Regions from separate parts of the Eikenella sp. KCOM 3110 genome, predicted to be linked through region 2. Evidence: predicted binding sites of a transcription regulator. Region 2 holds the regulator's gene; the other holds the start of a gene.
What was found. The regulator sigma-54, encoded in region 2, starts transcription at its own class of promoters, with help from an activator protein. The targets are predictions, from matches to a motif close to CTGGCACGCTTCATGCTT.
Positions count from the first base shown of each region.

Region 1: ELB75_RS02060 (pilin) is a predicted target of sigma-54. The motif match lies at 7,306-7,323, and genes of this name have one in related genera.

Region 1 is NZ_CP034670.1:403,201-418,855, reverse strand. Features, by position in the region: gene ELB75_RS02090 (ABC transporter ATP-binding protein) at 1-1,576, opposite strand, end outside; gene tehB (tellurite resistance methyltransferase TehB) at 2,077-2,940, opposite strand; partial or broken gene ELB75_RS13170 (IS5/IS1182 family transposase) at 3,239-3,337, shown strand; gene ELB75_RS02075 (fimb protein) at 3,623-4,387, opposite strand; gene ELB75_RS02070 (PglL family O-oligosaccharyltransferase) at 4,405-6,240, opposite strand; gene ELB75_RS02065 (pilin) at 6,180-6,644, opposite strand; gene ELB75_RS02060 (pilin) at 6,730-7,173, opposite strand; gene tsaA (tRNA (N6-threonylcarbamoyladenosine(37)-N6)-methyltransferase TrmO) at 7,740-8,426, opposite strand; gene ELB75_RS02050 (MliC family protein) at 8,813-9,250, opposite strand; gene ELB75_RS02045 (MBL fold metallo-hydrolase) at 9,572-10,210, opposite strand; gene orn (oligoribonuclease) at 10,340-10,909, shown strand; gene ELB75_RS02035 (energy transducer TonB) at 11,095-11,490, shown strand; gene pgi (glucose-6-phosphate isomerase) at 11,498-13,147, shown strand; gene ampD (1,6-anhydro-N-acetylmuramyl-L-alanine amidase AmpD) at 13,656-14,255, shown strand; gene ELB75_RS12400 (hypothetical protein) at 14,215-14,373, shown strand; gene ELB75_RS02020 (Lrp/AsnC ligand binding domain-containing protein) at 14,427-14,921, opposite strand; gene pnp (polyribonucleotide nucleotidyltransferase) at 15,118-15,655, opposite strand, start outside.
Region 2 is NZ_CP034670.1:295,932-311,586, reverse strand. Features, by position in the region: gene ELB75_RS01610 (iron ABC transporter ATP-binding protein) at 1-58, shown strand, start outside; gene ELB75_RS01600 (DUF262 domain-containing protein) at 559-2,694, opposite strand; gene ELB75_RS01595 (amino acid ABC transporter permease) at 3,042-3,701, shown strand; gene ELB75_RS01590 (amino acid ABC transporter permease) at 3,691-4,359, shown strand; gene ELB75_RS01585 (amino acid ABC transporter ATP-binding protein) at 4,361-5,098, shown strand; gene ELB75_RS01580 (cysteine ABC transporter substrate-binding protein) at 5,178-6,071, shown strand; gene ELB75_RS01575 (3'-5' exonuclease) at 6,270-7,064, shown strand; gene ELB75_RS01570 (hypothetical protein) at 7,327-7,797, shown strand; gene ELB75_RS01565 (phosphoglycerate kinase) at 8,204-9,385, opposite strand; gene ELB75_RS01560 (hypothetical protein) at 9,578-9,937, shown strand; gene hpf (ribosome hibernation-promoting factor, HPF/YfiA family) at 10,176-10,496, opposite strand; gene rpoN (RNA polymerase factor sigma-54) at 10,540-11,910, opposite strand; gene lptB (LPS export ABC transporter ATP-binding protein) at 11,929-12,663, opposite strand; gene ELB75_RS01540 (protease inhibitor I9 family protein) at 12,743-13,099, opposite strand; gene ELB75_RS12975 (hypothetical protein) at 13,098-13,232, shown strand; gene ELB75_RS01535 (MmcQ/YjbR family DNA-binding protein) at 13,262-13,642, opposite strand; gene lptA (lipopolysaccharide transport periplasmic protein LptA) at 13,653-14,171, opposite strand; gene lptC (LPS export ABC transporter periplasmic protein LptC) at 14,149-14,730, opposite strand; gene ELB75_RS01520 (KdsC family phosphatase) at 14,727-15,275, opposite strand.

The sequences.
Region 1 (15,655 bases), 110 kb from region 2:
TTGGTGCATCTTTGAGCATCACACGGGCGATGGCGATACGCTGGCGCTGGCCGCCGGAAAGCTTCACACCGCGCTCGCCCACGTGGGCATCGTAGCCTTTGCGGCCTTTGGCGTCAGAAAGCTGGGGGATGAATTCGGCAGCTTCGGCACGGCGGGCAGCTTGCAGCATGTCTTCTTCGGTGGCATCGGGGCGGCCGTAGACGATATTGTCGCGCACCGAGCGGTGCAGCAGGCTGGTGTCTTGCGTAACCAAACCGATTTGCGCGCGTAGGCTTTCTTGGGTAACGCTATCGATATTTTGCCCATCGATGCAGATTTGGCCGCTTTGCGGCTCATAGAAACGCAACAGCAGATTCACAATGGTGGATTTGCCGGCACCGCTGCGGCCGATGAGGCCGACTTTTTCGCCGGGGCGGATGTGCAGGCTGAAGCCGTTGAGCAGGGGCTTGCCGGACTCATAGGAGAAATCGATGTGGTTGAAGCAGATTTCGCCTTTGTTCACCAACAGCGGCTTGGCATCGGGCTTATCGAGGATGGTTTGCGGCTTGGAAAGCGTGCCCATGCCGTCGGCCACGGTGCCGATATTCTCAAACAGGCGGGCAGATTCCCACATGATGTATTGCGAGAGCCCGTTCACGCGCAGCGCCATCGCGGTGGCGGTGGCCACAGCGCCCACGCCTACTTGGCCATTGTGCCACAGCCAAATGCCGAGCACGGCGGTGGAAAGCGTGAGCGTGGTGTTTACTGCGGCGCTGGCGCTGTAGAGCAGCGTGGCCAGCCGCATTTGGGCGTGCACGGTGACCATAAATTCCTCCATCGAGCGGCGGGCATAATCGGCTTCGCGCGCCCCGTGGGAGAAGAGTTTCACCGTGGCGATGTTGGCATAGGCATCGGTAACGCGGCCGGTCATCAGCGAGCGGGCATCGGCCTGGCGGGCGGCGGTTTGGCCGAGCCTGGGAATCAGAAAGCGCATCACCAGGCTGAAGCCGATGAGCCAGCCCACGAAAGGCAGCAGCAGCCAGCCATCCAGCGCCACCAAAATCACACCGGAAGTGATGAAATACACCAGCACATACATCACCATATCGGCGATGGTCATCACCGTATCGCGCACAGCCAGCGCGGTTTGCATCACTTTGGCCGACACGCGGCCGGCAAATTCGTCTTGATAAAAGCTGAGCGATTGGCCGAGCATCAGGCGGTGGAAATTCCAACGCAGGCGCATGGGGAACACGCCCTGCAATACCTGCAGGCGGATGGAGGAAGTAAAAAACGTCCAAATCACCAGCACCACCATCAGCACGCCCATGCCAACGAGCGCCAAGCCTTTTTCGGCAAACAGCGTCTCGGGCGTATAGCGGCCGAGCCAATCGACGATTTTGCCGATAAATTGAAACAGCAAAGCTTCGCCAATGCCGATGCCGCCAGAGAGCAGCGCCAGTAGCACAAGCCAGCCGCGCACGCCTTCAAGATTACTCCAAATAAAGCCAAACAGCCCCTTGCGCGGGGTTTTCGGCTCGCTGGCAGGATAGGGGTCGACTCGGTTTTCAAACCAGGAGAATAAGCGGTTAAACATGGTGTGGTGCTTTATATTTAAAATAGGAATTTAGGTTTTAGCTTTAGTCGGGCTGATGTGTTCACTTCGCTGAAGCTCACACTTTCAGGTAGCCTATGTGATTGAGGCTACCTGAAAAATATGGCTGCCCGAGTGGTATTCAAGAACGGCTAAAAAGACGGCTATCATAACAGAAACAGAGGGCTGGGCACAAAACGGGGGCGATTGTATAGTGAATTAACAAAAACCAGGACAAGGCGGCGAGCCGCAGACAGTACAAATAGTACGGCAAGGCGAGCCAACGCTGTACTGGTTTTTGTTAATTCACTATAATCCACTATCCAACAATCCCCGTAAGTTTTGGCGAAGCAAAAATCTCAGGCTGCCTATTACATCCGATCGTCTGCCCATACGTCTTGTATGAGCATACATCTTGTATGAATAATTGCCTTACCCATATGCGCACCAAAGGCTACCTGAAAATTTTCAGGTAGCCTTTCTTCATACAAATACACAACTACTCAACCGGGCTTTTTCGCCAACATCGTCACAAACTTCAATTGAATCGACCGCCCTTGCGCATCGGTAGCGTGCATCGAGCCTACGGCTTCTTCGTATTTAAGTAATTCCCAGTCAGCATAATACTGCCGCAATTCATCTTCTTTGAATGTGAACGAAAACGGCATATGGCAAGGGTAGTCTGCCGTATCCATTGCCGACACAATCAAATTATAGCCGCCGGGCCGAGCATGCGCCTGCATATCGGCAATAATCTGTGGCACACGGCCTGCCTGGAGGAACATAAACACCACCGTGGCAAAGATAAAATCGTAATCTTCATTCAAAGCAGCGGCGTTAATATCGTAAGCATCCGCCCGCAGCGGCAACTGTTCGCGCGCAGCCATATCCAGCACCGAAGCCACTGCCGCCGAGCTGTGGTCCACAGCATGCACATCGTATCCGGCCAAACTCAAAAACAGCGCATTGCGCCCCTGCCCACAGCCTAAATCCAAGGTCTTGCACGGCGGTACGGTTTGCACCGCCTCGCAGATAGCTGAATGGGTGGCAGTCATACCGTATTTTTTGTGGAAATAATCTGCTTTTTCGCAATGAAATTCCAGCTGCACGGCAAAATCATCATCCAACGGCTCCACCTTGTGCCAAGCCTGCGGATAAATCGTCCACACCCCGCTTTTCGGCTGCAACACATGCTCCGCGAGCACCGTGCCGTCTTCCTGCAATTCATAAAACTTCAGCCGTCCGCGCAATACGCGCAGCTTGCCATACGTACCGGCCTGTGTGTTGTGTTGCGACAAAACTGCTGCCGGAATAGTGGCTTTATCCCATACTGGCATGGTTTTGTAGCAGATGAGTTCTGAATTCATTACTTCTCTCCCGATTTGAAAAATAAGAAGCCATATAATTAAGGGCTGTACTAGATTAGCCCCAGATTTCACACCAATCCAGCAGGATTTTAAGCTACTAGGAAGTATACTGAGGTTAAACCAGATTGAAATTACCGACCACCAACCGAACAGCTGCGATACGGCGGTACGGAATGAGTTGGATTTACAGCACAGTCTACCGATATTTAGAACTTTGAAATATCAACTTTGATGATTCAGATATCCCCGCATCGATACCCAATTGGCAAAATCGAACCTTTGCGACAAAACAAGCGATGTGGGGCGTACTGCTGCCGACAACCGTTTGTTTGTCGAAGCAGTATTGCAGATAGTGCGTGCAGGTAGCCTGTGGCCGGATCTGCTACCTCATCCGGCAATTGGAGCAGCATCCGCAAATGCTGCCGCCATCAGGGTTTGGCAGGCCGTTTCACCCCTATTTTTAAAACATTGTGCGGCGATATCGGTATAGAGAGAGTATGCCTGCACAGGTAGAACCGTTGTCAAAGTCCGCCGCCGCGATCGGGTGCGAAAGGAAGGCTGCACATCAGGCAACCAGCAAATCCAAAAGCAGAATTGGGATTAAGGTAAGTCTGAATACTGACAGCCCCTGGTACAGCCCCCAAAATTTTAGCCATATGGCAGCTATCGATACAATCTTACCCTAAAAAAAAGCATCTAACGGCACAAACCCCCTAAAATCTGCCTGCTCATCCAAAAGAACCGTCCAGCCCTTATTCTCCACACTGGTAAATGGCAAATAGTACAGCTTGTTTGCCGGCAATCCGCTTTTTTGTACTGCACTATCCAACTCTGCATTATGCAGATAATGCTGCTGCAAACGGAGCAATGGCCGCATCTTCTGCCGTACGGCAGCCCTAGCCCTACCATTATCTGCCTCCCAGCGATCTGGCCTAGCACTGGGTTCGACACCATTTAATGAAAAACCCAAATCCATATTACTCTCGGCTCCATCGCGGGGGGGGCGCACGGCTACACGTTCAACCCCCGTCCAAGACAAACGGTTAAATGGTGCCGTAGCCTTTGCTAATGATTCCTGATGAATGTCGGTTGCCCTGACAACCACAAAACGATCCACTTCAAACATAACTGCCACCGGCCGTGCAATGGCTACAGTATGCAATCCGTAGCATAAAGCCGAAATTTGAATCAACACTACCAACCCCATATCGACAGCAACAGCCCGGACAGACTTCTCCGGATCCGCCAATACTGCTGTAAGCATTGGACCACACACTACGTCGATACAAACAACCAAGAAGAAAAGCTCCAGCCCGCCCAACATTTGCCGATACGGATAGGGATACCATATGCCAAAAATTACTCCAGCAACCAATACTGCCACTACAATATTTGCACCCAAATGATATCCGGCCAGCTTTACCGCAAACCGCACTCTTTTATTCACAATGTATCATCCAATCCTTAATTATTTAGCCTTTTATGAAATCTAGATTCATACCACTGATGAAACCGGTTCAAATATGGTTTGTAATACGCCGGGTTCTCGTTTGATATCTCGGTCAAATATGTATTTACTTCATTGCAATTAGTTGCCATATTCAGCAAGCAGGCCGCCCGAAAGTAGTGGTCTGCCCGCTCAGAATTGCCGGCAACTGCCAATAGGCTACCCTGTTTAATCAATAAATCAACATTAAAATTCTTGTATGATACCCTATCCCCTAGTGCAATGCGTTCCTGTAAATTGTCTTCTGATATCGGTAGCAGCATAAATAACATTAACTCTTTCTCCTCGCTAAATCCGAATACGGGAGGAAGATGCGAATAAGTAAGCATTTTTTCTTCTGCCGATATCTCTTCTGAAAGTAAAAAATAGCTGAAATCCCGATATTTCTGATACTGGATAATATAATAAACACTGCCTATTGCCAGTAATCCGCTTATCGCAGCAACTGGAAGCTTAAAACTAACTTCCTTTTTATTCTTTCCGCCATCCTCGGCTAATATAATCTCGATAAAGAAAGCGGTAATCATGATAAAGCGGAGATGCCATAGCGGATATTCGCTAAATGAGTACATCCCGATCACTGCGAGTATCGTAAATGAAAATGCACGATCAGCAGAAAGATTAAATCCGAACTTTCGGATTAATAAGAAAATAAACCAGAAAACTATTATCAAACCGAGTATACCTAGCTCAGCCCCGATTTGTGCGATAAGGTTATGGGCATGGTGAGCCAGTGTAAACCATTGGAGCTGCTCGGCATGATCCAACCCGAACCCCTTAAGGTTCCCCCAGCCTATCCCTGTTAACCAATTCCCCTTTATCGCCATCCATGACTCTTGCAGCAAATATTGCCGTAATGCCATACTCTCATTGGTAAGCCTGGATACGGCAGTATTGCTATCTTCGATAAACGCAAGAAGCAATCTGCTGCCTAAATTATATCCGATTATAAATAGCACACCGAAGCCTACAACTGAAGCAAATCGTTTTTTCCACCCTCCGGCATAAAAAAGGCCGCTGCACAACACAACAGCAAGGCCGAGCAAAAAACCGCCCCTGCTGGAAGTAAACCCGATTCCCATAACCAACCAAACGGTGAATACGATACAGATGATTTTCCCCAGCCAGGTTCGGCTCAGATAAAACAAATAGATAGCGGCAGCCATCCCTAATGAGCTGACAAACGCTGCCTGATTCACTTGGGCGATATTTCCGGTTAACCGATTATCCGGACTCCTTGCAAACACGACCGAACCGATTAACCAGCTATCCGGCCAAACCAATTGAATGACTTGGGTAGCAACGGTTAATATGCCCCCCGCCAGCAAAACCACGGCCATAACATTTACGGCCCTACGCTTCTCCTCCCGATCCAAGCCAGAAACCGCCAGCGACACCAATAGGCAGAACAATATTGTCGCACCGGGGAATATCAAACCATCAGTATAAACGATTTGATTTAATATCGGTTGCAGCAATATGAGCATCAGCAAACCCAACCATAACCATGTGCTGATAGAAATAGGTATTTTCTTGCGATCGGAGGCCGTTGCCCACCCCGCCAATCCTACGGCAAGCAACCCGCCGACATAAATATTGACATATAAGTCTGTAGTGGACGGGTAATAATGCTGGATGCTTAATATGCCCCATAGATATGCGGCGGACATAAATACCAACAGCCACCATACTCCGAAAACCTGTTTTCTGCACATAGTAACCCCTTGGTGAATTAGTGTCGGCATACATCCGGCAGATACTTGCCGGGAAGGTTTGCCGAGGAGCAATGCCAAAGAACCGCTCCGCTGGTTACTTTCATGCTGAGCAGCAAAGAGTTTCCCTGCAGCGGAGCGGCACTGTCCGGCGCAGGTTTGAATGTTGCTTCCATTTCACAAACATAGCCCGGCTGGGTCGCTGCCCGGGTATGTACGGATGCAATATGGCTGCCGACAATCTGGTCTTTCTGCGCAATGCCAAAATAGCTGTTGCTCAGGTTATCCGGGCAGACGCTGCTGGCAAAATAATTGTCTGTTACAGAACTTTTCAGCCCGTCCAATAACGACATTCCCTCGGCCACTTGCGATTTGGCTATATAAGTTTGATACGTGGGTAGGGCAATAGCCGACAAAATGCCGACAATGGCAATCACAATCATCAGCTCGATCAGGGTAAATCCCCGTTCCTTATCTTTCCTCATTTCAACCCCCACAGGAATATTCGGTAAAAGTTATAAAAGGCCGCACTGTAACGTGCGGCCTTGGTGCATTCTATCCACCTAATTATTAACGGCGGCAAGAAGAAGGCAGGTATTTGGCGGGAACCGGGTTAGAGCTTGCGGCAGCACATTTCCAGTCGTAAGAGCCGGCATTCAGGGTCGGGGAAAGAACAACCTGTTTGCTTTGAATATCAGCATTTACGCCAGAGCCTTGCATTTTGGCAGTGATGGTACCATTGGTAATAGTTACGCTTTCAACATATTTGCTCTTGATGCTGGTAGCAGCAGCCACACCGGCAGCAGAATTGTTAGCCGGCCATGCGCCATGGTTGGCGTGGTATTCGGTTACGGCACCTTTCTGACCGCCAGCCAATTCCAAAGCCTCAGAAACTTGGGTGCGGCCAACGTAGTCTTGGTAAGCCGGCAGGGCGATAGCAGCCAAAATACCGATAATAGCGATAACGATCATCAACTCGATCAGGGTAAAACCTTTTTGTACTTGTTTCAACATGACATTTTCCTTTAATAAAAATGGAACTTAATAAAACCGAATCTTTCGACCCGGGAACTTCAACCAAAAGAAGGAGACAACTAAAACTTCATTTTCGGCTTCGGCTTGTTTGCCTCAACCACGAGAAACATAAAGCAACAGCTGTGCCAAAAAATAAAAAAACCGTTTGATTTATTTTGTAACCACATGTTTCTAAATCATCTTTTTCTTATTTTTAATTTAAGCGGCCGGCCTGTGCGGCTGTCTTGCGCGGGCGGCCTATCGGCAAAACTGACATTTATCGTCAGTTTGTGGCCCGCTATTTCGCACAGATTGCCGTTTTATGGATTTCATGGCCTGCCAATTTAGGGTTGCTGCCATTTTGGGCAACGATTTTTGGCATTCCCGCTATCTCTATCCGCATTCGGCGGTGGCAATACCACCCTACGGCATAAATCATGAATAAGGTAAGGTGGCATGATGATGCCGCCGTTTTGGGAGGAAGAATAGCTTGGTAGAAACCCACCACTTTGATGAGGGCTTCGATTTAGCTGCATGAAAGCTGTGCCACGGTTTTCAGGCAGCCTTTAGTCTTCCGCCGCCATCACCGCTTCAATTAAAGCTGTTCCGTTTTCAATCCGAAACGCCACTTCCCAATCTCCCACCGCCATCTTATATATCCGCTGCGACGTATCCTGATAAGCCGGGCGCGGGTCTTGGGCGATGCTTTGTTCAATCAGCAGGCGAATGGGCGGCGGCAAGGATGCTGCGCTTATCTCATCTACCCAAGCCACTCCGAGCGGCACAGGCGGAACGGCGGCGAAGCCCGGGGCGGCATCGGGCTGCGCTTCCACAAAGGGCAGGTAGGGCTTGATGTCTAACACCGGCGTGCCATCGAGCAAATCCGCCCCACCGCACCACAGCCGCACTCCGCCCTCGGTTTCAATGCGCTCCAGCTTGAGCAGGGAAAGCCCCAGCGGGTTGGGGCGGAACGGGCTGCGCGTGGCAAAGACGCCCATTTTCCGGTTGCCGCCCAAACGCGGCGGCCGCACCAAAGGCTGCCAGCCTGCCCCGGCCACGCCGTGAAACACAAACTGCACCCAGATATGGCTGAAGCTTTCCAACCCGCGCATGCAATCGGCAGAAAACTCGGGCAATAATTCGATACATACCCGGGCGGAAGGCACCAAGCCGGGCTGGCGCGGCACGCCGAATTTCTGTTTATAAGGAGAACGGACGTAGGCAATGGTTTGCAGGATGTGGGTGGCTGGCATGGCTTAGGACGGTTAAGAGGAAAAGATAAAAGGCTACCTGAAAGCGATGTCTTGGCATAGCCAAGGCGGAGCTTCTGCGAAGCTAAAGCGCAAGCTTCAACGGAGTTAAAGCGATGTCTTGGCGCGGCCAAGGCTGAGTTTCTGCGAAGCTAAGCACCGGTTTAGCGTAGTTCAAACAAAGTTTCCGCAAAGCGGAAATGAAGATTCCATAAAACAGAAGCGGAGTTTCTGTGCGGTTGAAATTAAGTTTTGGCAAGGCGGCAAGGCGGCAGTATCGCCCCGCCGTGCCGCCCACTTTGTTTTCCGCACCCGATAAAAACCGGCAGCCTCGGAATTTCCGGGCTGCCGGCCTGATTTCACTAATGCGGCGTTGAATTGAAATCAGCTTACTGCTGGCGTTGGCAAGCAGTTTCTACGCGGTTGCCATAGGGGTCTTTGAAGCTGAACGCGGCTTCATTGCCCTTACGGTGCCACTCGGCGCCGCTGCCGAACAGGCCGCGGTTGCTGGTGTAGCGCTCGCCGGAGCCGGAAGTGGCGCGGTTGAGCACGGCACGTTTGTCGTCCAGTTGCAGGCTTACGCGGTCGGTACCTTGCTGGCGCACGGTTACAGACAAGCCGTTTTCACAGCTGAAACGCTCAACACTTGCGCGGCGCTCGCCACGGCGCTCATGACGCGGAGCGGGCTCGTTGCCCTGGTCTTGAACGTCGTTGTCGTAGCGTTGGTGATGTTGATGACGGGGGCCGTCGTCTTGCGGGGTGGCCACCACGCAGGCAGACAACAGCAGAGCCAAAGAGGCCGGTACAGCCCAAGTACGTACTTTCATTGTGTATTTCCTATAAAATGAGAAAATACCGCCATAGCCGGCGGCAAGAGCATCTTAGCCCAAAGCGTGCGGCATAAAAAGGGGGATTAACCAAGATTTACGGCAATATCCGATTATTCTGGCAAAAAGGCTACCTGAAATGATTTGGCGGTTTTCAGGTAGCCTTTGTTTTGGCAAACATCCAACTTTGGTTTCGCGTTTTGGCTTTGCAGAAGCTCCGCCCCGGCTGCGCCAAGACATCGTTTTAACTTCGTTGAAGCTTACGCTTTCAGGTAGCCTCTTTTAAGACGGACTGTATGTATCGACTACCGCCCTCGGGCATTAATCCTGCAAAAACGGGTTGTGACGTTTTTCGTGGCCGATGGTGGTACTGCGGCCGTGGCCGGGCAGCACTATGGTGTCTTCGGGCAACACCAGCAGTTTCTCGCGGATATTGCGCAAGAGGTCGGCATGGCTGCTGCGTTCGAAATCGGTGCGGCCGATGGATTCGTAAAACAACACGTCGCCTGCGATCAGCAGGTTTTGTTCGGCGCAGTAAAACACCACATGGCCGGGCGTGTGGCCGGGGATGTGCAGCACTTGGAAGCGGTATGCGCCCACGTTCAACTCGTCGCCCTCTTCCAGCCAGCGGCTCGGGCTCACCGGCTGGGACACAGGAAAACCAAAGTTGGCGGTGATTTCTGGCAGGTTGTCGAGCAGCCATTGGTCGGCGCGGTGCGGGCCGATTACCGGAAACGGGGTACGCTGAATCATCTCAGCCACGCCGCCGGCATGGTCGAGATGGCCGTGGGTGAGCCAGACGGCCTTGGGCTGCACGCCGAGCTTGGCGGCTTCTTCCAACAGCTGCGGCACGTCACCACCCACGTCTATCCACACGGCTTCTTTGCTTTCTTCGTCCCACAAGAGCGAACAGTTTTGGCGGAAAGGGGTAACGGCGAACACGGTAAGGTTAAGCGACATAGTCAGGCTTTCTTTTATAAGAATTTTCAGGTAGCTCGCATTGTGCCGCCGTGCGCGCCAAAGGTAAACCTTTTTAAGGTTTGGCGTATCCGCTACAATGCACCATTTATTCCCTTTGCGAGCAAGTTCATGCACACGCCCAAGCCCAACCCCCTCAACCTCTGCTGGCTCGATATGGAAATGACCGGCCTCAACCCCGAGCACGACCGCATTATCGAAGCCGCCGTGGTGATTACCGATGCCGATTTAAACATCCTCGCCCAATCCGAATCCTACGCCATCCACCAAAGCGACGAACTGCTCAAAGGCATGGATGCCTGGAACACCAGCACCCACGAGCGCACCGGCCTCACCCGACGCGTGAAAGATTCCGCGCTTTCCGAAGCCGAAGTGGAGCAACGCCTGCTCGATTTTATTGCCCAATGGATTCCGCAGGGCGCCAGCCCCTTGTGCGGCAACACCGTGCACCAAGACCGCCGCTTCATGCAGCGCTACATGCCTAAGCTGGAAGCCTGGTTCCACTACCGCAACCTCGACGTATCCACCCTCAAAGAGCTTGCCCGCCGCTGGTATCCCGCTGCCTACAAAAGCTTCAGCAAAAAAGGCTCGCACCGCGCGCTGGATGACATCTTGGAGAGCATCGAAGAATTGCGCCACTACCGCCAAACCTTCCTGCGCCTGCCCGAAGCTGAGAAATAGGCTACCTGAAAGCGTAAGCTTCAACGAAGTTAAAATGATGTCTTGGCGCAACCAAGGCTGAGTTTCTGTGAAACTAAAGCGCAAGTTTTAAATGGAGTGACAACGAACGCAGCGACGTTTCTGCGAAGCAAAAACCTGTTTCCCGTTTTTCAGGTAGCCCTTCCTCCCATCCATATAAGAAAACCATGCCCCGCAAAATCCTCCTTCCCGCCCTTACCGCCCTGCTGTTAAGCGCCTGCGCCGCCAAGCCTTCGTTTGAACCAGCCATGCTCGTCCACGCCGTGCAACCGGTTTACCCGCCGCCGTTGGAAGAAGAAGGCATCGAAGGCCGCGCCATCGTGCGGATGCGCATCGACACCCGGGGCAGCGTGAGCGACACGCAGGTGCTCTCCGCCACCTACCCCTTATTCGCCCGCTCCGCCGTGCGTGCTATTAACCAATATCGCTTCACTCCGGCCAAACAAAACGGCCAACCTGTGGAATCCGACTTCACCCAAACATTTAGATTCCGAATGCCGGAAGAAAAACCCGACCCTTCAGAAACCGCCCAACCGCCCCGCCCACCCCTTCCCACACGCTAAACCCACCATGCTCCCCACCGCCCTCCCCGCCTGGCAAGCCCTGGCCGAACACCGCCGCGCCACCGCGCACCTCCACCTGCGCGAGCGCTTCGCCGCCGAGCCAAACCGTTTCGAGTGCATGCACGCCGAACTCAACGGCCTGCTGCTCGACTACAGCAAAAACCTCATCGGCGAAGACACTTTGGATTTGCTCTGCCGCCTGGCCGACGAATCCGGCGCGGCCGAACTGCGCCGCCAAATGTATGCCGGCGGGAAAATCAATCTGAGCGAACACCGCGCCGTGCTGCACACCGCCCTGAGGCTACCTGAAAACGCCGCGCCCGTGTATGTGGACGACATCAATATCGTGCCGCAGGTACACGCCGAACTAAACCGCGCCCTCGATTTCGCCGAACGCCTGCAAAACGGCACGCACACGGGCTGCACCGGGTTACCCATCCGAGACGTGGTGAACATCGGCATCGGCGGCTCGGATTTGGGTCCGCGCATGGTGGCGCAAGCCCTTGCCCCATACCGGCAAAACCTGAACGTGCACTTCGCCGCCAATCTCGACAGCGCCGATTTAGACGGCATCCTGCGCCGCGTAGCGCCCGAAACCACGCTGTTTATCGTGGCCAGCAAATCCTTCCGTACCCCCGAAACCCTGCTCAACGCCCAAGCCGCGCGCCGCTGGTTTCTGCAATCCGGCCGCAGCGAAGCCGATATCGCGCAGCACTTTGCCGCCGTATCGGCCAATGTGGCCGCCGCCGCCGAATTCGGCATCGCCCCGCAAAACGTGTTCGGCATGTTCGACTGGGTGGGCGGGCGCTATTCCGTGTGGTCGGCCATCGGCCTGCCCGTGATGTGCGCCATTGGCCACGAACATTTCCGCGAATTCCTGCGCGGCGGGCACGATATGGACGAACACTTCCTGCACGCCCCGTGGCGGCGCAACATCCCCGCCCTGCTCGCCCTCATCGGTATCTGGCAGCAAAACTTCTGCGGCAGCACCAGCCACATCGTCATCCCCTACAGCCACGGCCTGCGCCGCCTGCCTGCCCACCTCCAGCAGCTCGATATGGAAAGCAACGGCAAAAGCCGCAACCGCCACGGCAAGCCCGTGGATTTCGCCACCGGCGCCGCCATTTGGGGCGAAGCCGGCGTCAACTGCCAGCACGCCTTCTTCCAGCTCATCCACCAAGGCACGCAGGTGATTCCCGTCGATTTCATCGTCCCCCTCAGCGGCGAAGGGGCAGACGACGGCCGCCACCTCCGGCTCGTGGCCAACGCCTTCGCCCAAGCCGAAGCACTCATGCGCGGCAAAAGCGAAGCCGAAGCCCGCGCCGAAACAGCCGGACAAGGGCTACCTGAAAGCGAACAAGCCGCCCTCGCCAGCCAGCGCAGCTTCCCCGGCAACCGCCCCAGCAACATCATCCTCGTCGAACGCATCACGCCCTACACCCTCGGCCTGATTCTCGCCATGTACGAACACAAAGTCTTCATGCAGGGCGCCGTGTGGGACATCAACTCCTTCGACCAATGGGGCGTGGAATACGGCAAAGAACTTGCCCAAACCATCCTGCCCGAACTGCAAGGCGCCGCCCCCGCCGGGCACGACGCCTCCACCGCCGCCCTGATCCGGCGCTATCGGCAGCAGATGGGCAACAAACAGCCGTAACGGCCAAAGAGAAGGCTACCTGAAAGCCAAGCGGGCATTTTCAGGTAGCCTTTTTCTTTGCCATGGAAGAGTACCACTCAATGTTTGTGACAAGCCAAAATATTGCAGGCTAATGATTTGCTTTTAAAGGGTTAAAAATATACAATATCTATGTCTGACAGCAGAAATTTTCGCATCAGCTGCGTAATCTCAGGCAAATTATTATTGTCGAGTGATAAATGGTGGGGATTGCGGCCACCCAGACACAAAACATCCCTTGATACTTTATCATCTAGGGATGTTTTTTACTTACCCAAAACAACTATAATCAACCAAGAATAATCTTAATACTGTTTTTAAATTCAATCAAATATCAATAATCTTCTCTTTGTGATGCCACCTTACTAATTTTCTATTTCCCACACCTGGAGATTACCTCTCTCAATCATGCCAAACCTACAACCACTTTTCAGGTAGCCTGCCCCGCCAACCCGCTATAATCCCATTCCCTCCCCTTCGGAGCCCCATCATGACCACAACTTGGCACAACGGCTGGTGGCAGGGCGCGGTGCATTGCCCTTCGCCCAACTTCTCGCCCCGCCCCGCCGGCGAAACCGTTTCGCTGGTGGTGCTGCACAACATCTCCCTGCCGCCCTTCGAATACGGCGGCAGCGCCATCTGCGATTTGTTCACCAACCGCATTAACCCGCAGGCGCACCCCTTCTTCCCGCAGCTGGTGGATTTGCGCGTGTCCAGCCATTTTTTGATTGAACGCAGCGGACAGGTGGTGCAGTTTGTGTCGGGCAACGACGCGGCACACCACGCCGGCGTGTCGCAATATCGCGGCCGCAGCGGCTGCAATGCTTTTTCGCTCGGCATCGAGCTGGAAGGCTGCGATTTCGAACCGTTCACCGAGGCGCAATACCAAGCCCTGATTCCGCTGCTGCACAGCATGGCGGCGCACTACCCCATCGAAGCCGTAACCGGCCACCAACACATCGCCCCCGGCCGCAAAAGCGACCCCGGCCACTTCTTCGACTGGCCGCGCCTGGCCGCCGCAGGCGTGGTGCTGGCGGAAGGGATAACGGATGGACAAAACGCCCCGGCTGCCGCAACACAGGCTACCTGAAAATCCGCATAGCTTTTCAGGTAGCCTTCGCCAACTCGGCAGCCGCAAACTTCGTAGCATCGGCCTGATCCCCGCGCGTTTGCACAACCCAAGACTACCTGAAAGCGATGTCCCGTAGCTAAGGCTGAGTTTTAACTTCGTTGAAGCTTACGCTTTCAGGTAGCCTTTGGTTTATTCTTCCCAATCTTCCAGCGCCAGCGGCCCGTTTTCCTTCACTTCCTCCATCACCACATAGCTGCGGCTCTCTACCGCAGAGGGCAGTTGCAGCAGGATTTTGCCGAGCATGTCGCGGTAGGCGGACATATCTTGCAGGCGCACTTTGATCAGGTAGTCGTATTCGCCGGACACGAGGTGGCATTCGAGGATTTGCGGGATTTTCAGCACTTCGCGGCGGAATTCTTCAAAAATATCGCCGGATTTGGAATGCAGTTTGATTTCCACGAACACCAGCAAGCCGTAGCCCAAGCGGGCGGGGTTGAGGCGGGCGTGGTAGCCGCTGATGTAGCCGTCGCGCTCCAGACGGCGCACGCGTTCGGTTACGGGGGTGGCAGACAGGCCGACGCGTTCGGCCAGCTCGGTCATGCTCAGGCGGGCGTTTTCCTGCAAGAGCTTGAGGATGCGGTGGTCGATGCTGTCGGCTTCTTTGAAGGTGGGGCGGTGGGGCATGGGCTTCTCCTATCGTTATCGTGAATTGGAATAAGGATACTATCGCGTTACTTGGCCATACATGGGTATTGTCTGCGGCCAGTCGTCTTGTCCTATTCTTATTTTAATCCGCTATGAAAGTGCTTCTCTGTAGTTTCAAATAAAGGCTACCTGAAACTTTTTCAGGTAGCCTTTGCTTTATCTAGTCATCCTGCGCTTATTGCTCGCGGGTTTGATCCAGCAGGGCTTTCATGGAAAGGCGGACGCGGCCGCGGTCGTCCACTTCCAGTGCTTTCACCCGCACGTTTTGGCCGACTTTGAGGTAGTCGTTCACGTCTTTTACGCGCTCGTGGGCGATTTGGCTGATGTGCACCAGGCCGTCTTTGCCGGGCATCACGGATACGATGGCGCCGACGTTGTTGTCCAAAATCTTAATCACCACGCCGTTGTACACCTGGCCCACTTCCACTTCGGCAGTGATTTCCTCGATGCGTTTGCGGGCGGCTTCCACGGCTTCCACATTCACGGCGGCGATGGTGATGGTGCCGTCGTCTTCAATGTTGATTTCGGTGCCGGTTTCGGCGGTGAGGGCGCGGATGGTTTCGCCGCCTTTGCCGATAACGTCGCGGATTTTGTCTTGGTTAATCTTCATGGTGAAGAGGCGCGGCGCGTGCTGCGAGAGCTCCTGCGGGCCGGCCACGGCGGCTTTCATCTGTTCGAGGATGTGCAGGCGGGCTTCTTTGGCCTGTGCCAGG
Region 2 (15,655 bases):
TATGGATGTGGACGTGTTGGATTACAAAGGGAAAAAGCTGATTGTGCATCATGTTTAGCGGCGGGAAGGCAGCCGCACGCAGCCGGGCAGATTCGTCAAAGCCACGCTGCGCCCGCAGGTTACCATCACCCAAGCGCAGCACGTTGAACAGGCCAAAGCCCTGCATCACGAAGCCCATCGTTTATGCTTTATCGCCAATTCTTTGAATTTCGAAGTGGCGTGCGAATGCGAGATTACAGTGGAGTGAGGGCTGATAAAAAAGCCGCCTGCGTTTTGTCTGTAAAACGCAGGTGGCTTTCAGGTAGCCTTTCCCTCCGCAAAGCCCCAACAACAAACCCGACAAAATTTTTCAAAAACTACCGTGGCTGCCTTTTGGATTGGCTCAGTGGTAGCAACATATGAATCCATATACTGATACTGGCCGGCACAATATGATCGGCTTCTGTTTAGCTTTGGCTACGCTCTTCGCAATTGGGTTTATCGAAGAAGATTTAGCCGCACAGACATCTAAGTTCAAACGGTACGGCTTATCTAATCAGAAAATTAGTCTTTAGTATTTTATATCATATCCTTAACTGACAAATCATCAAACCACTGTTGGTACAGTTTGGCCAATCGTTCGTTAGTAGCCTTAATATATTTCTCCGCAGCCTCTTTATGTTTGCTTGCATCCAACGTCAGACTGAAAGCATCCAATTTATCTGCACCCAAAGCAAAAGCGGAGTCGATCAAGTCACGCTCTTCGTTTTCGCTGTCTTGATAATTCTGCAAAAAATCACCATCACTTTTCGAACGGTTCATGCTGAACGGCAAGGCCATCTGGTTGCCGATACTGCGTTGGAATATTTTGCATAAACTGGTGTATTTCCTTAGCCCTTTACCTTGCGCATTCAGTGCGGCGCTAGGCAGCATATGGTCGTAATCCCAAGGGCGGTTGTGGGTTTCCCACAGAGTTTTGTTGGAAGGATCGTATTCCACCATACCGGGAAGCTGGGCACGCTGAAAATAGACTAGGAACTCCTGCATATGCCAAAGTTTGAAGGCAAAATTAGCAAAGCGCAGATTTCCGTCGTTCTGATAGGTAAGCAGTTGCCACAAATTATGGAAGTCGGTATTCGAGTTTTCCATTGCCTCAAAAGCGGCGTTGATCTTCTCCTCGAGTTTTTCTTTCAATTCTTTGGGTTTAGTCAATTGGAACAATCTGTCCTCTATATTTAAGTCATCAAATGTCCACTCCTGCCAAGGTTTCCGAGCTTCAGGGGTGAATTGTAAATGCCAAAGTTGTCGGCAAATACGGTCTTTGCTGTCACTAAACCAATGAATAATTAATGAAATAGCCAAAATCCTTTTGGCATCTTTTTCTGATATTTCCGAATAATCGAACTCTGCTGCCAACATAATCCACCATAGGAACACTTCCTGGCTGCGCCAAGCAATGCTGCTGCGCAAATAAGGCGGCAGGCCGAAGCTTTTATCTTTGTATAGCAGATGGTCTTCAATCCATTTGATGGCTTCGGGAAACTGTTTTTTCAGGTAGCCTTTGATAATATCCTCATCCGCACCCTCTTTGAAAATGTTACGGATTTTCTGTGGTGTTAAGATAGGCTGATATTCCTGGTATTTCCGCATCAAGACAGCACGAATACCGAGGTTGATTAGGCGTGCCTCACTCACCGGCAGTTTCTCGATTTGACCGATCACTTTCTGCTCTACGTCAGGATAATAGGCTTTGATCATAGAATAACGCAGCTCTTCCTGATCAATTGGTGTACCGCGATTATTGATGCGGCTGAAAATTAGCTCGATGTTTTCTATGAAATTCCCATCTTCATTCTCATTGCTACTGTCTGGTGGGTTGAAGGCAATGGTAATAGCGGGAATAACCGTATCTAAAACGGGAGAGAAGGCAGTAGTTATTTCCTGCTGATTATCTGGGCTTTTCAGGTAGCCTGACAGGCTCTGTTCAGCTTCTTGCGTATTACCCTGCTTCTCTTTTCGAGCGTTTAACCAGTTGTCGATTTTTTCTACCCAAGGGTTGCGGATAATCTCATCCCAGTTAAACCCTTCTGCCGTTAAATTTTGCAACAGCAACCCGACAGGTATCGGCAGCGTGGCACGCCAAGGGATACTTTTCGCTACTAAGGGATATTTGTCATCCCCACAGCATTCTTGGTAAGTGTTGCGGAATGCTTCCATTTGGCTGTGGCTGATTCGACCGGAAGATTCATCAAGATCGTAGCCCCACGGATGGGCGCTGGTGGTTACGCGAAACAGGAATTTGCGCGAATGTGCAGCCTTACCACATTCTTCATTACCTTTCAAATCGTACCAAAGCATAGTTTGGGTTTTCGAATTGCCGTATTCAGGTAAATCAAAGGCCATGGCAATAGCGTTGCAGCGTTGTTGCCCGTCCAAAATATGATGGGTAACCTCTGATTCATTTGGGTTCGCCTCACCAAATTTACTGATTTTGCTGCTCTGCCCTTCGATACGGTTGCTCAATAAGATTGATCCGATGGGGAAGCAGCGCAAAATAGAATCCCACAAAAATTCGATTTGATCGGGTTTCCACACAGCGCCGCGCTGCAAGGCCGGCAATCTGGCAACAATGTCAGATTTGGCCTGCGGCAGGTCAATTTGCCAAGCGGCGATTTGCGGTAGCGAGAGGGTTACAATTGGTTTTGAGGCTGTCATAAAAACTCGTAAATAGGGGGATTGAAGAGTAAATGTTGGGTGGGGCTGGCTGGAGGGGTAATACAGGTTTTTACTGCCACGCGTGCTTCGGATGCTTACCCAGTCGAAACGCAGATTCTATTGCGCTTGGATATCTCCAAACTACTTACACGGCTTGTCCATCGATAGCCACAAGGATTATACAGCGCGCTGCTTTCAGTGAAAGAGGCTACCTGAAAACCGGCCAAACGGTTTCAGGTAGCCTCTTTTGCCTTATGCCTTTTCCCTCTAAGCATATTGCCAATGCTTCTTTCTCAAGCCGCACGGCGGTTTCTATAATGGCCGCCTGTTTTCAATTTTGCCTGATTATGAACTGGTCTTATTTTTGGCGTGTGGCGCCGAAGTTTGCCGATGCCGCGCTGATTACGTTGAAGCTGTCGGCCTACAGCATTGCGCTGTCGCTCCTGCTGGGGCTGGCGGTGGCGGTGGTAACGGCCTACCGCGTGCGGCCGCTGTATTGGCCGGCGCGGGCGTATATCGAGCTTTCGCGCAACACGCCTTTGCTGATCCAGCTGTTTTTCCTGTATTACGGCCTGCCGAAGGTGGGCATTAAGTGGGACGGCTTTACCTGCGGCATCCTGGCGCTGGTGTTTTTGGGCGCGAGCTATATGTCGGAGGCGCTGCGGGCGGGTTTGCTTTCGGTGCCCAAGGGGCAGGTGGAGGCGGCTAAGGCGATTGGTTTGTCGCGCTGGCAGGTGTTCCGTTTTGTGGTGCTGCCGCAGGCTTGGGCGGTGGCTGTGCCGGCGGTCGGGGCGAATGTGCTGTTTCTGATTAAGGAAACTTCGGTGGTGAGCGCGGTGGCGGTGGCGGAGTTGATGTTTGTCACCAAAGACATCATCGGCATGGACTATAAAACCAATGAGGCGCTGCTGCTGTTGTTTATCAGCTACCTGATTATTCTGCTGCCGGTGTCGCTGCTGGCGCGTTGGGCGGAAAGAAGGCTGCGGGAGGCGAAATATGGTGCTTGAATGGCTGTTTGCCGGCCAGAATGCGGCGCGTTTGGCGCAGGGCTTGTGGCTCACGGCGAAGATTTCGTTGATTTCGGTGGCGCTTTCCTGCGTGTTGGGCACGCTGTTCGGGCTGCTGATGCGGGTGCGCCATCCGCTGGTGCGCTTTGTGTGTGCACTGTATTTGGAAACGGTGCGGATTGTGCCGATTCTGGTGTGGCTGTTTGTGCTGTATTTCGGGCTTTCGGCTTGGACCGACATCCATTTGAGCGGCGTGTGGGTGTGCATTTGGGTGTTTGTGGTTTGGGGCACCGGCGAGATGGGCGATTTGGTGCGCGGCGCGCTGGAATCGATTGAAAAGCATCAGGTGGAATCGGCCAAGGCGCTGGGGCTGAACCGGTGGCAGGTGTTTTGGTATATCGAGCTGCCGCAGAGCGTGCAGCGGGCGCTGCCGGGGGCGATTAACTTATTCACGCGTATGGTGAAAACCAGCTCGCTAGCCGCCTTGATCGGCGTGGTGGAAGTGGTGAAGGTGGGGCAGCAGATTATCGAGAATTCGCTGCTCACCATGCCGAACGCTTCGTTTTGGGTGTACGGCCTGATTTTCATACTGTATTTCTTGTGCTGCTGGCCGCTGTCGCTGCTGGCGGGCTATTTGGAAAAGAAATGGGAGAGCTGATATGGCTTTGCTGAACGTGCGCCACCTGCGCAAGGGCTACGGCGATACCGTGGTGCTGCAGGATTTGGATTTGAGCCTGGAGAAGGGCGAGGTGGTAGTGATTTTGGGCCCGTCGGGCAGCGGCAAAAGTTCCCTGCTGCGCTGCATCAACGGCTTGGAGCCGCACCAGGGCGGCAGCATCGAAATGGAAGGCGTGGGCGAATTCGGCAAAGACGTGCCGTGGGAAACCGCTCGTCAGAAAGTGGGCATGGTGTTTCAGAGCTATGAATTGTTTGCCCACATGAATGTGATCGACAATATCCTGCTCGGCCCATTGAAGGCGCAAGGGCGCCACCGTGAAGAAGTGGAGGCACAGGCCGACAAGCTGCTGGCCCGCGTGGGCTTGCTCAACCGCAAAACCGCCTTCCCGCGCGAGCTTTCCGGCGGGCAGAAGCAGCGCATCGCCATCGTTCGCGCGCTGTGTATGAACCCGGAAGTGATCCTGCTGGATGAAATCACCGCCGCGCTCGATCCGGAAATGGTGCGCGAGGTATTGGATGTGGTGCTGGAGCTGGCGCGCGAGGGCATGAGCATGCTCATCGTTACCCACGAGATGGAATTCGCCGCCAAGGTGGCCGACCGGATTATCTTTATGGATCAAGGCCACATCATCGAAGAGAGCACGCCCGACAAATTCTTCACCAAACCAGAAAGCGGCCGCGCCCAGCAATTCCTCAGCGGCATGGACTATTCGATTTAACCCGTTTTAAAACCACTGCCGTATTTTCAGGTAGCCTTTACGGCGGTTTCACCCTACCTCTAACAGAAAAGGAAACATCATGCAGTTACACCAATCTTTCAAAACATTATTGGCCACAGTGGTGCTCGGCTTCGGCCTGGCCGCCTGCGGTGGCGGCGGCTCGCAGGGCAGCAGCGAACAGCCCGCTTCCGGCAGCAACGCAGCCAACGCCTCCGCCGCTTCCGGCGCCGCCAGCGATGACGCACTGGCCAAAATCAAAGAGCGCGGCGTAATCCGCATCGGCGTGTTCGGCGACAAGCCCCCCTTCGGCTATGTGGACGCCAACGGCAAAAGCCAAGGCTTCGATGTAGAAATCGCCAAATATCTGGCCAACGACCTGCTCGGCAGCCCCGACAAAGTGGAATTCGTACTCACCGAGGCCGCCAACCGCGTGGAATACGTGCGCTCCGGCAAAGTGGATTTAATCCTCGCCAACTTCACCCAAACGCCCGAACGCGCCGAAGTGGTGGATTTCGCCAGCCCCTATATGAACGTGGCCTTGGGCGTGGTTTCCCCCAAAGGCGCGCCGATTACCGACCTTTCCCAGCTGGAAGGCAAAACCCTGCTGGTGAACAAAGGCACCACCGCCGATGCCTACTTCACCAAAAACCACCCCAACATCAACCTATTGAAATTCGACCAAAACACCGAAACCTTCGATGCGCTGAAAGACGGCCGCGGCGTGGCATTGGCGCACGATAACGCGTTGTTATGGGCATGGGCTAAAGAAAACCCCAACTTTGAAGTGGCCATCGGCAACATCGGCCCGGCCGAACACATCGCCCCCGCCGTGCGCAAAGGTGACCAATCCCTGCTCAACTGGGTGAACCAGGAAATCGCCGCCATCAAACAAGACGGCCGCCTGCACGCCGCCTACGAAAAAACCCTGCGCCCGGTATACGGCGACAAAGAAGCGGAAATCCTGACCAAATAAAACGGTTCGGCAATCCGGTTGAAGTAAAGGCTGCCTGAATATTCAGGTAGCCTTTTGTTTGATACGGCAAACCGGCTTTCAGGTAGCCTAAAGCCTGCTCAAAACGCCAAGAGGCCGCCTGAAACCCATAACCGGCCTTGGCGAAACCCCCGCTTCGTGCCACAATCCATGCCGTTCCCACCCTCAAAGCCGCCCGTCATGACCCCCATCCTCGCCTTCGATATCGAAACCGTTCCCGATGCCAACGGCATCCGCCTGCTGCACGGCCTGCCCGCCGACACGCCCGCTGCCGACGTGGTGGCTTGGGCGCAGCAGCAGCGCCGCGCCACCCACAACGACAGCGATTTCATGCCCTATCATTTGCAGCAGGTGGTGGCCATTTCCTGCTGTATGCGCTGGGGCAGCGACAAAATCCATGTGGGCACCATCGGCGAAATCGGCGATAGCGAAGAAACCATCATCGCCAAATTTTTCGAGCTGATCGAAAACCACACCCCGCAGCTGGTGAGCTGGAACGGCGGCGGCTTCGACCTGCCCGTGCTGCACTACCGCGCCCTGATTCACGGCCTCTCCGCCGCCCGCTATTGGGACACCGGCGAGGGCGATTTCGGCGACAGCCGCGACTTCAAGTGGAACAACTACATCAACCGCTACCACAACCGCCATTGCGACCTGATGGACCTGCTCGCCCTCTACCAGCCCCGCGCCAGCGTGCCTCTAGACGACATGGCCAAGCTGTGCGGCTTCCCCGGCAAGCTGGGCATGGACGGCAGCAAAGTGTGGCAGGCCTTCCACGAAGGCCGCCTGCGCGAAATCCGCGACTACTGCGAAACCGACGCCGCCAACACCTACCTGATGTTCCAGCGCTTCCGCCTGATGAGCGGCGCCGCCGATGCCGACGAATACGAAATGGAAATCCGCCGGCTCAAAGGCTACCTGAAAACCCAGGAAGGCAAAGTGCACTGGCAGGAATTCCTGGCCGCATGGCGCTGAAATGCCGAAAGGCTGCCTGAAATTTCAGGTAGCCTTTATAGCGGATTAAAATAAATGTACCAGTCGGCGAACCGCAGGGCGGGCAGAAGGTATAGCGGATTAACAAAAATCAGGATAAGGCGGCGGGCCGCAGACAGTACACACGTTACGGCAAGGCGAGCCAACGCCGTATTGTTTTTTGTTAATTCACTATAACCCTCTATCCTTCGCCATCCGCTGCCGGATAAGGCCACAAACCTGAGCAGCCCGATTTCGCCGCCGCATGCCGACAGTGCCTGCAAACACCGGATTACGGCTCGCAGCCTGCCCGCTGCAATTTCAGCTGGCCTTGATGCGGCCGGTTTCGCGTAAAACCACTTCCGCCCCATGCCGCCTTCCCCTGCTTATCGGGGGCGGCCACACCCCGATCCGCAATATGGACTTCCTCTCCGAACTCCTGCTCCGCCTGGTTTTCCTCCCCATCGAGGCTCTGCTTGAATGGGTGCTGGAAAGCGCGTTCAAACGGTATCTGAAACTCGCTGCCGGCCTCATCGGCCTGTTCACGCTGCTGTTTCTCGCCCTGGCCAGGCGGCATTTCGGCACGCTGGTTTGGTATGCCTGGCTGCTCGCCCCCATGGCCGCCATGCTGTGTGCTTTGCCCCTAATCGGCATCTGGCATGTTGTCGGCCGGTTGTGCTTTCGGCCGCACCCGTCCGCGCAGCCGCCGAAACAGGGCAAACGGCGCAAACGCTGAAAGGCCGCCATACCGCAAGGGGCTGCCTGAAAGCAGGTATGGCTTGGCAAAATGCCCATAAACAAGGGCGGGCAGCCCGCTACCCGTTCGGATGCCGCCGCAGTTTGGTTTTTCAGGTAGCCTTCCCGGTAAGATCACGGATCAAAATAAAAGGGGGGCAAAGCTGTCCGACGCCGAAGCGTTTTTCGTTCATTCGCTATATAGTGGATTAACAAAAATCAGGACAAGGCGGCGAGCCGCAGACAGTACAAATAAAATAGTACGGCAAGGCGAGACAACGCTGTACCGATTTGAATTTAATCCACTATACATCGGGTATTTAGCCGGAAACGGTCAGACAAAAGGCTACCTGAAAATCGGTTCGGTCCGTTTTCAGGTAGCCTTTTCCCAAGCATTCAAACCGGCATCAGCCCGCCGCGCGTTTTTCCAGCATGGCCACGCCGGGCAGTTGTTTGCTTTCTAGGAACTCCAAGAACGCGCCACCGCCGGTGGAGATGTAACTGATTTTGTCGGCGATGCTGAATTTGGCGATGGCGGCCAGGGTATCGCCGCCGCCGGCGATGGAGAAGGCGCGGCTTTCGGCGATGGCTTCGGCCATCACGCGCGTGCCTTCGGCGAAACGGTCAAACTCAAACACGCCCACCGGGCCGTTCCACACAATCGTGCCGGCTTCGCGCAGCAGAGCGGCAAGCGAGGCGGCGGATTGCGGGCCGATGTCGAGAATCATGTCGTCTGCGGCCACCTCGGCCACGGCTTTGGTTTCGGCAGCGGCATCGGCGGCAAAGGCTTTGGCGCATACCACGTCTTGCGGCAGCGGCACGGCGCCGCCCTTGGCCGCCATTTTTTCGGCCACGGCGCGGGCTTCGGCGGCTAGGTCGGCTTCGGCCAAGGAGTTGCCGATGGGCTGCCCGGCGGCGAGCAGGAAGGTGTTGGCGATGCCGCCGCCCACGATCAGCTGGTCCACTTTATCGACCAGGCTGTTGAGAATGGTGAGCTTGGTGGACACTTTGCTGCCGGCCACAATCGCCACCAGCGGGCGGGCGGGGTTTTTCAGCGCCTTGCCCAGCGCGTCCAATTCGGCGGCCAGCAAAATGCCGGCGCAGGCAACGGGCGCGGCTTCGGCCACGGCCACCAGCGAGGCTTCGGCGCGGTGCGCGGTGCCGAAGGCATCGTTCACATAAATATCGCACAGCGCGGCATAGGCCTGGCCGAGCTCGGCGTTGTTTTTCTTCTCGCCTTGGTTCACGCGCACGTTTTGCAGCATCACCACTTCGCCGGGCTGCGGGCGCGGCGGGTTTTGCCGCCAATCGCTGCTCACGGGCACGGTAAGGCCGAGCAGGCTGCCCAAATGCGAGGCCACTGGCGCAAGGTCGTCTTCGGGCTTGAACTCGCCCTCGGTGGGACGGCCGAGGTGGCTCATCAGGATAACGGCCGCGCCGTTATCCAGGCAGTAACGTACGGAGGCGAGTGAAGCGCGGATGCGGGTATCGTCGCCGATTTTGCCGTCTTTAATCGGCACGTTCAGGTCGGCACGGATCAGCACGGTTTTGCCGCGCACGTTTTGTTCGGTGAGCTTGAGGAAAGACATGGTTATCTCTTTTGGTTTCAGTTATTTGGTTGGAAAAATCGGGCGGCTGTACCAGCCGCATAAAACGCCGCCATTATCTTATAAACAGTTGGGCGGTGCAAACGGGTGAAATGGGGGCAGTTTGGTTTTCAGGTAGCCTCTATATTTTTGTAGGTATATAATTTCGCTTATTTATTTCGTATGGGGCGTACCATGGGCAAAAGAATCAGTATTTCGCCTGCACAGCTGATGCCTGTGTGGTTGATCATGGGGTTTGGGCTGGTTTTATACTTTTGGCTGTCCAATGCCTATCGGGTCACCCAATCGTGCCGTGGGGCAGTGAACGCAGCGGTAATGTACCGTTTTGTAGAGATGACGGCTATGTTCGTGGTGGCTGCTTTGGTTGGATGGCTGTGGCAATTTTTTATCTTTCGGGATGTTCGAACTGCAAGCGGGCGGCCTTCTACCCGGAAACAGGCTTTATTATTGGTTTGCCTTTATCCTATTCTTGCGTACTTGGTTTGGTATGGTATTGTTGTATTGAGTATTTTTATGCTCTCACCCTGCATATAATCTAGGAGCTGGAGCTGCTCTGCTGTTTGCGGCAGTTTGATTTTCAGGTAGCCTTTTCCAATCCTCCCATCCCTAGTATAGTGGATTAAATTTAAATCAGGACAAGGCGGCGAGCCGCAGACAGTACACACGTTACGGCAAGGCGAGACAACGCCGTACTGGTTTTTGTTAATTCACTATAGTAAAAAAGCAGGCTTTTCAGCCTGCTTCATCTATGCCCGATCGGGCGGTTCAAAGCTTATTCGATGCTCACCTTGCCGCTGGGTTCGGCGCGGTGATGCTGTTTTTTCTCTTTGTGTTTGAGTACGGCGCGGTCGAGTTTGTCCACCAAAAGGTCGATGGCGGCGTACATATCTTTGTCGGTTTGGTCGAGGTGCAGGTCTTTGCCGGCCATATGCCAATCCACTTCTGCTTTCTGCACCAGTTTGTCCACCGACAGGGTCACGGTGGCGGAAATCACGTTGTCGCTGTGGCGGACGATGCGTTCGAGTTTGCCGCTGATGTAGTCGTTCAGGGCTTCGGTAACCTCGATGTTGATTCCGTTGATTTTCAGGTTCATAGCTCACTCCTTTACAGGTGGGTTGGCTGCGCGCGGCGGCAAGCTAGGCTTTCTGCTTGCGTTGGTGCGCAGGCGGGAAATTGAGTTCTTCGCGATATTTGGCCACGGTGCGCCTGGCGAGCACGATGCCTTGCAGGGCGAGCCGATCGGACATGGCTTGGTCGGAGAGCGGTTTGCGTTTGTCTTCGCCGGCAATCAGGCTCTCAATCAGGGCTTTCACTGCGTTGGCACTGATGCCGTCGCCGTCTTCTTCGCTGCTGTAGGCGGCTGCCTGGCTGAAAAAATAGCGTAGCGGAAATACGCCTTGCGGGCAAGCCAAATATTTTTGGTTCACGGCGCGGGACACGGTGCTTTCGGCCAGGCCGAGGTTGGCGGCGGTTTCTTTAATGGTGAGCGGCACGAGGCCGATGGCGCCGAAGGAGAAGAAGTCGGCCTGACGCTCCAGAATGGTTTCGGCCAGCCGCAACACGGTGCTTTTGCGCTGCTCCAGCGAGCTTAGCAATACTTTAGCCTCATTGAGCTTTTGTTTCAACTCCGGCGCTTCGCTGCCGTATTCGGCGAGCAGGTCGGAATATTCCTGATTGAGCTGCACCTGCGGCCAGGCCTGGCGGTACATGCCCACCGTCCATTTGCCGGTTTCGGGGTCGGGGTGGATCCATACGTCGGGATCGACGTATTCGGTGTGGCCGGAGCCGGACAGGCCGTAGGCGGGGAAGGGGTTGAGGGAGGCAACGAGGGCTTGGGCGGCTTCGATGGTGGCGGCGCTGTATTGGGGGAATTTTTTGCGCACTTGCTGCGGCAGGCTGCTTTTGGCGATGTCGGGCAGGAAGTGCTTCACCAGCTGCACGGCGCAGAATACGGTGTCGTCCGGCTGTCGACGCGCCAGCTGGAGCAGTAATGATTCGCCCAAATCGCGCGCGCCCACGCCGGGGGGGTCGAATTGCTGCAAATGGCGCAGGGCTTCGGCCATGTCGTCTTCATCGAGCATCCATTCCAGCGGGGAGTTTTCCACGATGTCGGTGAGGCTGTCGTTCAGGTAGCCTTGATCGTCAAGGTAGTCGATGAGCAAATGTACGCGGGCGGCCTGGTCTTCGTCTAGCGGGTGTTCGCATACCTGCTCGTGCAGCATGCGGCGGAAATCGGCTTCGTCGGCCACGGTTTCCCACACGTCGCCCTCTTCCATGCTGTTGGTTTTGCGGGTAACGGGCAGGGCGGCGGAATAATGGGGTTCGGGCTCGCCGCTGTCGGCCGGATCGTGTTCCGGCCGTTCGAGCAGGGGGTTGTCGGCCAGCCAGCTTTCCACTTCTTCGGCCAATTCCAGCGACGACATATGCAAAATGCGCAATGATTGCTGCTGCTTCTGATTGAGCTGCTGGGTTTGGCGCAGTTTGAGTTTGACGGATTGCTGGGTCATGTGAGGCTACCTGAAACCTTAGTAATCGAAGTTCTCGCCCAAATACACGGCGCGGACTTCTTCGTTACCCACCAATTCTTCGGGGCGGCCGCTGGCCAGCACGGCGCCGTTGTTGATGATATAGGCTCGGTCGCAGATGCGCAGGGTTTCGCGCACGTTGTGGTCGGTAATCAGCACGCCGATGCCGCGCTGTTTGAGGAAATTGATGATGTTTTGAATGTCGATTACGGCAATCGGATCAACGCCGGCGAAAGGCTCGTCCAACAGGATGAAACGCGGGCTCATGGCCAGCACGCGGGCGATTTCCACGCGGCGCCGTTCGCCACCGGAGAGGGCGGGGGCGGGGCTTTGCCGCAGGTGGGTGATGTTCAGGTCGGCCAGCAGGTCGTTGAGGTGCGTTTCGATGGCGTCGCGGTCGGTTTCGTGCAATTGCAGGATGGCGCGGATGTTTTCTTCCACCGTCATCTTGCGGAAAATCGAGGCTTCCTGCGGCAGATAGCCCAGGCCTAGGCGGGCGCGCTGATACACGGTCATGTGGCGCAGCTCGTGGCCGTCCAGCCGGATGGTGCCGTGATCGGCGGCCACCAGGCCGACAATCATATAAAAGCTGGTGGTTTTGCCCGCGCCGTTGGGGCCGAGCAGGCCAACCACTTCGCCGCTTTCGATATCGAGCGAGAAATCCTGCACCACTTGGCGCTGTTTGAAGCTTTTGCGCAGCTGTTTGACGCTGAGGCGGCTGTGCGGTGTGGTCATGGTTTGGTTTTCCCTTGTGTTTGTTCGGTATCACGGGCAGCGTTGGGGCTACCTGAAAATGGGGCTGTCATGCGCGGTTTCAATGTGCAGCAGGGTTTTGCAGCTGCATTATTTGGTCGCGCCGCACCTGCAGCACGCCCGGCACGCGCTCCAAGCGGCGGATGGCCTGCGCCATCTCCTGCTGCGGCGGGATGCGGGCGGCGATGCCGTTGATGTTTGTATAACGGTACACCAGCTCGGCCTGCATTTTGCGCACGGCCTGAAGCAGCGGCTCCGCGCCGACGGCGGGGTCGTATAACACAATCAGCACGCGGTCGGCGGCTTGCTGTTCCGGCTGGGTGCTGAGTGCACTTGGCGCGGCGGTGGCGGCAGGCTGCGGGGCGGCACAGGCGGTAAGCATGGCCAGGCAGGCTGGGAGGAAGACGCGGATATTCATGGTTGCTTGGTTTTCGGTTTCAGGTAGCCTGTGCCTGTGCGGCGTGGGGCTACCTGAAACATCCTGTTCAGTGATGCAAAAAGCGTTTTATTTTTCAGGTAGCCTCAAATGTGGGCTGCCTGAAACCGTTTAAAGGCTACCTGAAACCGGTATCGCAGGCTTTCAGGTAGCCTGTTTCCTAATCTTGGCTTTGCCCTGCGTGAGGCGGAAGCTGTCGTCAATCAGTTGGCGGATGAGCGCGTCGTCGGCCTGTTCCAGTTCGATGCTCAGCCAGTGTGCTTTGCTCATGTGGTAGGCGGGCAGGATGCCGGTTTGAGCGCGCATGGCGCCGATGTGCTCGGGGCGGCATTTTACGTTGAGCAGATGCACGGTGCGGCCGGGAGTGCGCCCGAGCTTTTCCGCCGGCACGGGCAGGTACACGCCAAACCATTTGCGGCTGCCGCTGTGGCGGAATACGGCGTATTCGGGGAAGCGGGAAAAGGGATGGTCGGGCGCGGCGCGGTAGCGTTCGGCCATTTCGGCAAACAGGGTTTCGGCCTTCATCCCGCCTCCGTTATTTCTGCTGCGGCTGGATGGTGATGCTCACGCGGCCTTTGTTGGCGTTGCTGCGGCTGCCGCCCAGCACGGTATAAACTTCGGTGCGGGTGTTGTAGGTAATGGTGTCGCCGCTGGCCCGGTCGCCGCCGCGTTCGAGCTTGGCGCCGCCGCTGAGTTTCACGATGCCGGTGGCGGATTGGTATTCCACGCGGGCGGCCTGGCCTTTCACGGTGCCTTGGCGGTCGAGCTGCTGGCCGAAGTGTACCGGGCTGCCGGAGGCGGTCATGGTTTGCGCGCCGTCGGCGGCTTTCACCACGCGCACCTTGGCGGCGCGGATATACATGGTGCCCTGCTGGATAACCACGTTGCCGGAAAATTCGGTGCTGCGGTTGCCTTGGTCGAGCGAGCCTTGGTCGGCTTCGATTTGGATGGGCTGGTTGCGGTCGGAGGTAAGCGCAGAAGCCGCGGCGGGCAATAGCAGGGCGGCAGCGAGGAGGAGGGCGCGGGCGGGTTTAATGCTGTTGTTTGGGGTCATAAATCACGGCCTTAATGCGGGAGGAGAGGTTGAGCAATCCTTGTTTGTGGTTGTAGGTCATGCCTTGGGCGGTGCCGTGGGAGGCGCCGTATTGATAGTTCACCAAATCTTGGGTTTGGGCGGTTTGGGTTTGGGTGTTGACGGTGAGGCTGTCGGTTTCGAGGCGGCCGGCGGGCTGGCCGTTCATGGCGGGTTTGTCGAACACCACGTTTTTCTCAAATACCACTTGGTTTTCTCTGCCGATATAGTGCGCTTGGTCGGCAGTGATGCGGTACACCATCTGCCCGCCTTGCGAAAACATTACGTTGGGTTCGGCCAAATAGCCGTCTTGGCGGTTGGGAAACTGCCAGGCGCGGGTGGCGGTGAGCTGCTGAGCCAGGCTGCCGTCGGCAGCGAAGCGGCGGCCTCGGATGCCGAAAATCTGGTATTGCGGCTCGTGCGGATCGAGCGGGGTTTCTTCGGTTTCTAGCTGGCTGATGCGGTCGAGCCAAAAGCTCACGCCGCCGAGCGCGAGTGCCAACACCAGCGGAAACCACCAGCCGCCGAATCGTTTAATCATTCTGTGTATTGCTCCCAAGCGGTTTTCAGGTAGCCTTTGGCCTGCATGATGACTTCGCACAATTCGCGCACGGCGCCGGCGCCGGCCGGGCGGCGGGTGATGTAGGCGGCGTGTTGCAATACCCATTCGTGCGCTTCAGGCACAGCAGCAGGCAGGCCGCAGCGCACCATCACGGGCAAATCCACCACATCGTCGCCGATGTAGGCGCATTCGTGTTCGGCCACACCGGCGGTTTCGCGCAATTCGGCGTAGGCCGCGCGTTTGTCGCTGATGCCTTTGAAGTAGTGGTGGATGCCGAGCTGTTTGGCGCGCACAGCCACCGAGGGGGCGTCGCGGCCGGTGATGATGGCGGTTTGCACGCCGCATTGGTGCAGCATTTTGATGCCGTGCCCATCGAGCGTGTGGAAGGCTTTGATTTCTTCGCCGTTGTCACGGATGAAGATGCGGCCGTCGGTGAGCACGCCGTCCACGTCCATAATCAGCAGTTTGATTTCGGTGGCGCGGCGGCGCAGGTATTCGGGCAATTCGGGCAGAATAGGGCTCATGCGGGCAATCTCAATTTCGAATTAGGCTAATGATAACATGCCCTAGCACGGGCACAAACCCGTTCGGCACGGTTTTTGCTTGGCACGGCCGGACAAAGGAAAGGCTACCTGAAAACAGTTTTACGTTTTCAGGTAGCCTTTTTGGGATTAGAAATATATTAACATACTGATAAATATGACAAATATCTTTTCAGGTAGCCTCTTTGGCTTTACATTTGCTTGCACGGCCCGCTCCCGCAGTAAGCAGCTTGCAATCTCGTTTTCGCTCCGTCGCAGCCTACGCTTGCAGCTAGCTTTCTCTTTTTTGATTTGGTTTATTTTGTTCTACTTCTAATAGTTATTTGCAAGTCTCTTTACGCATATTGACTTATTCTGTTGTT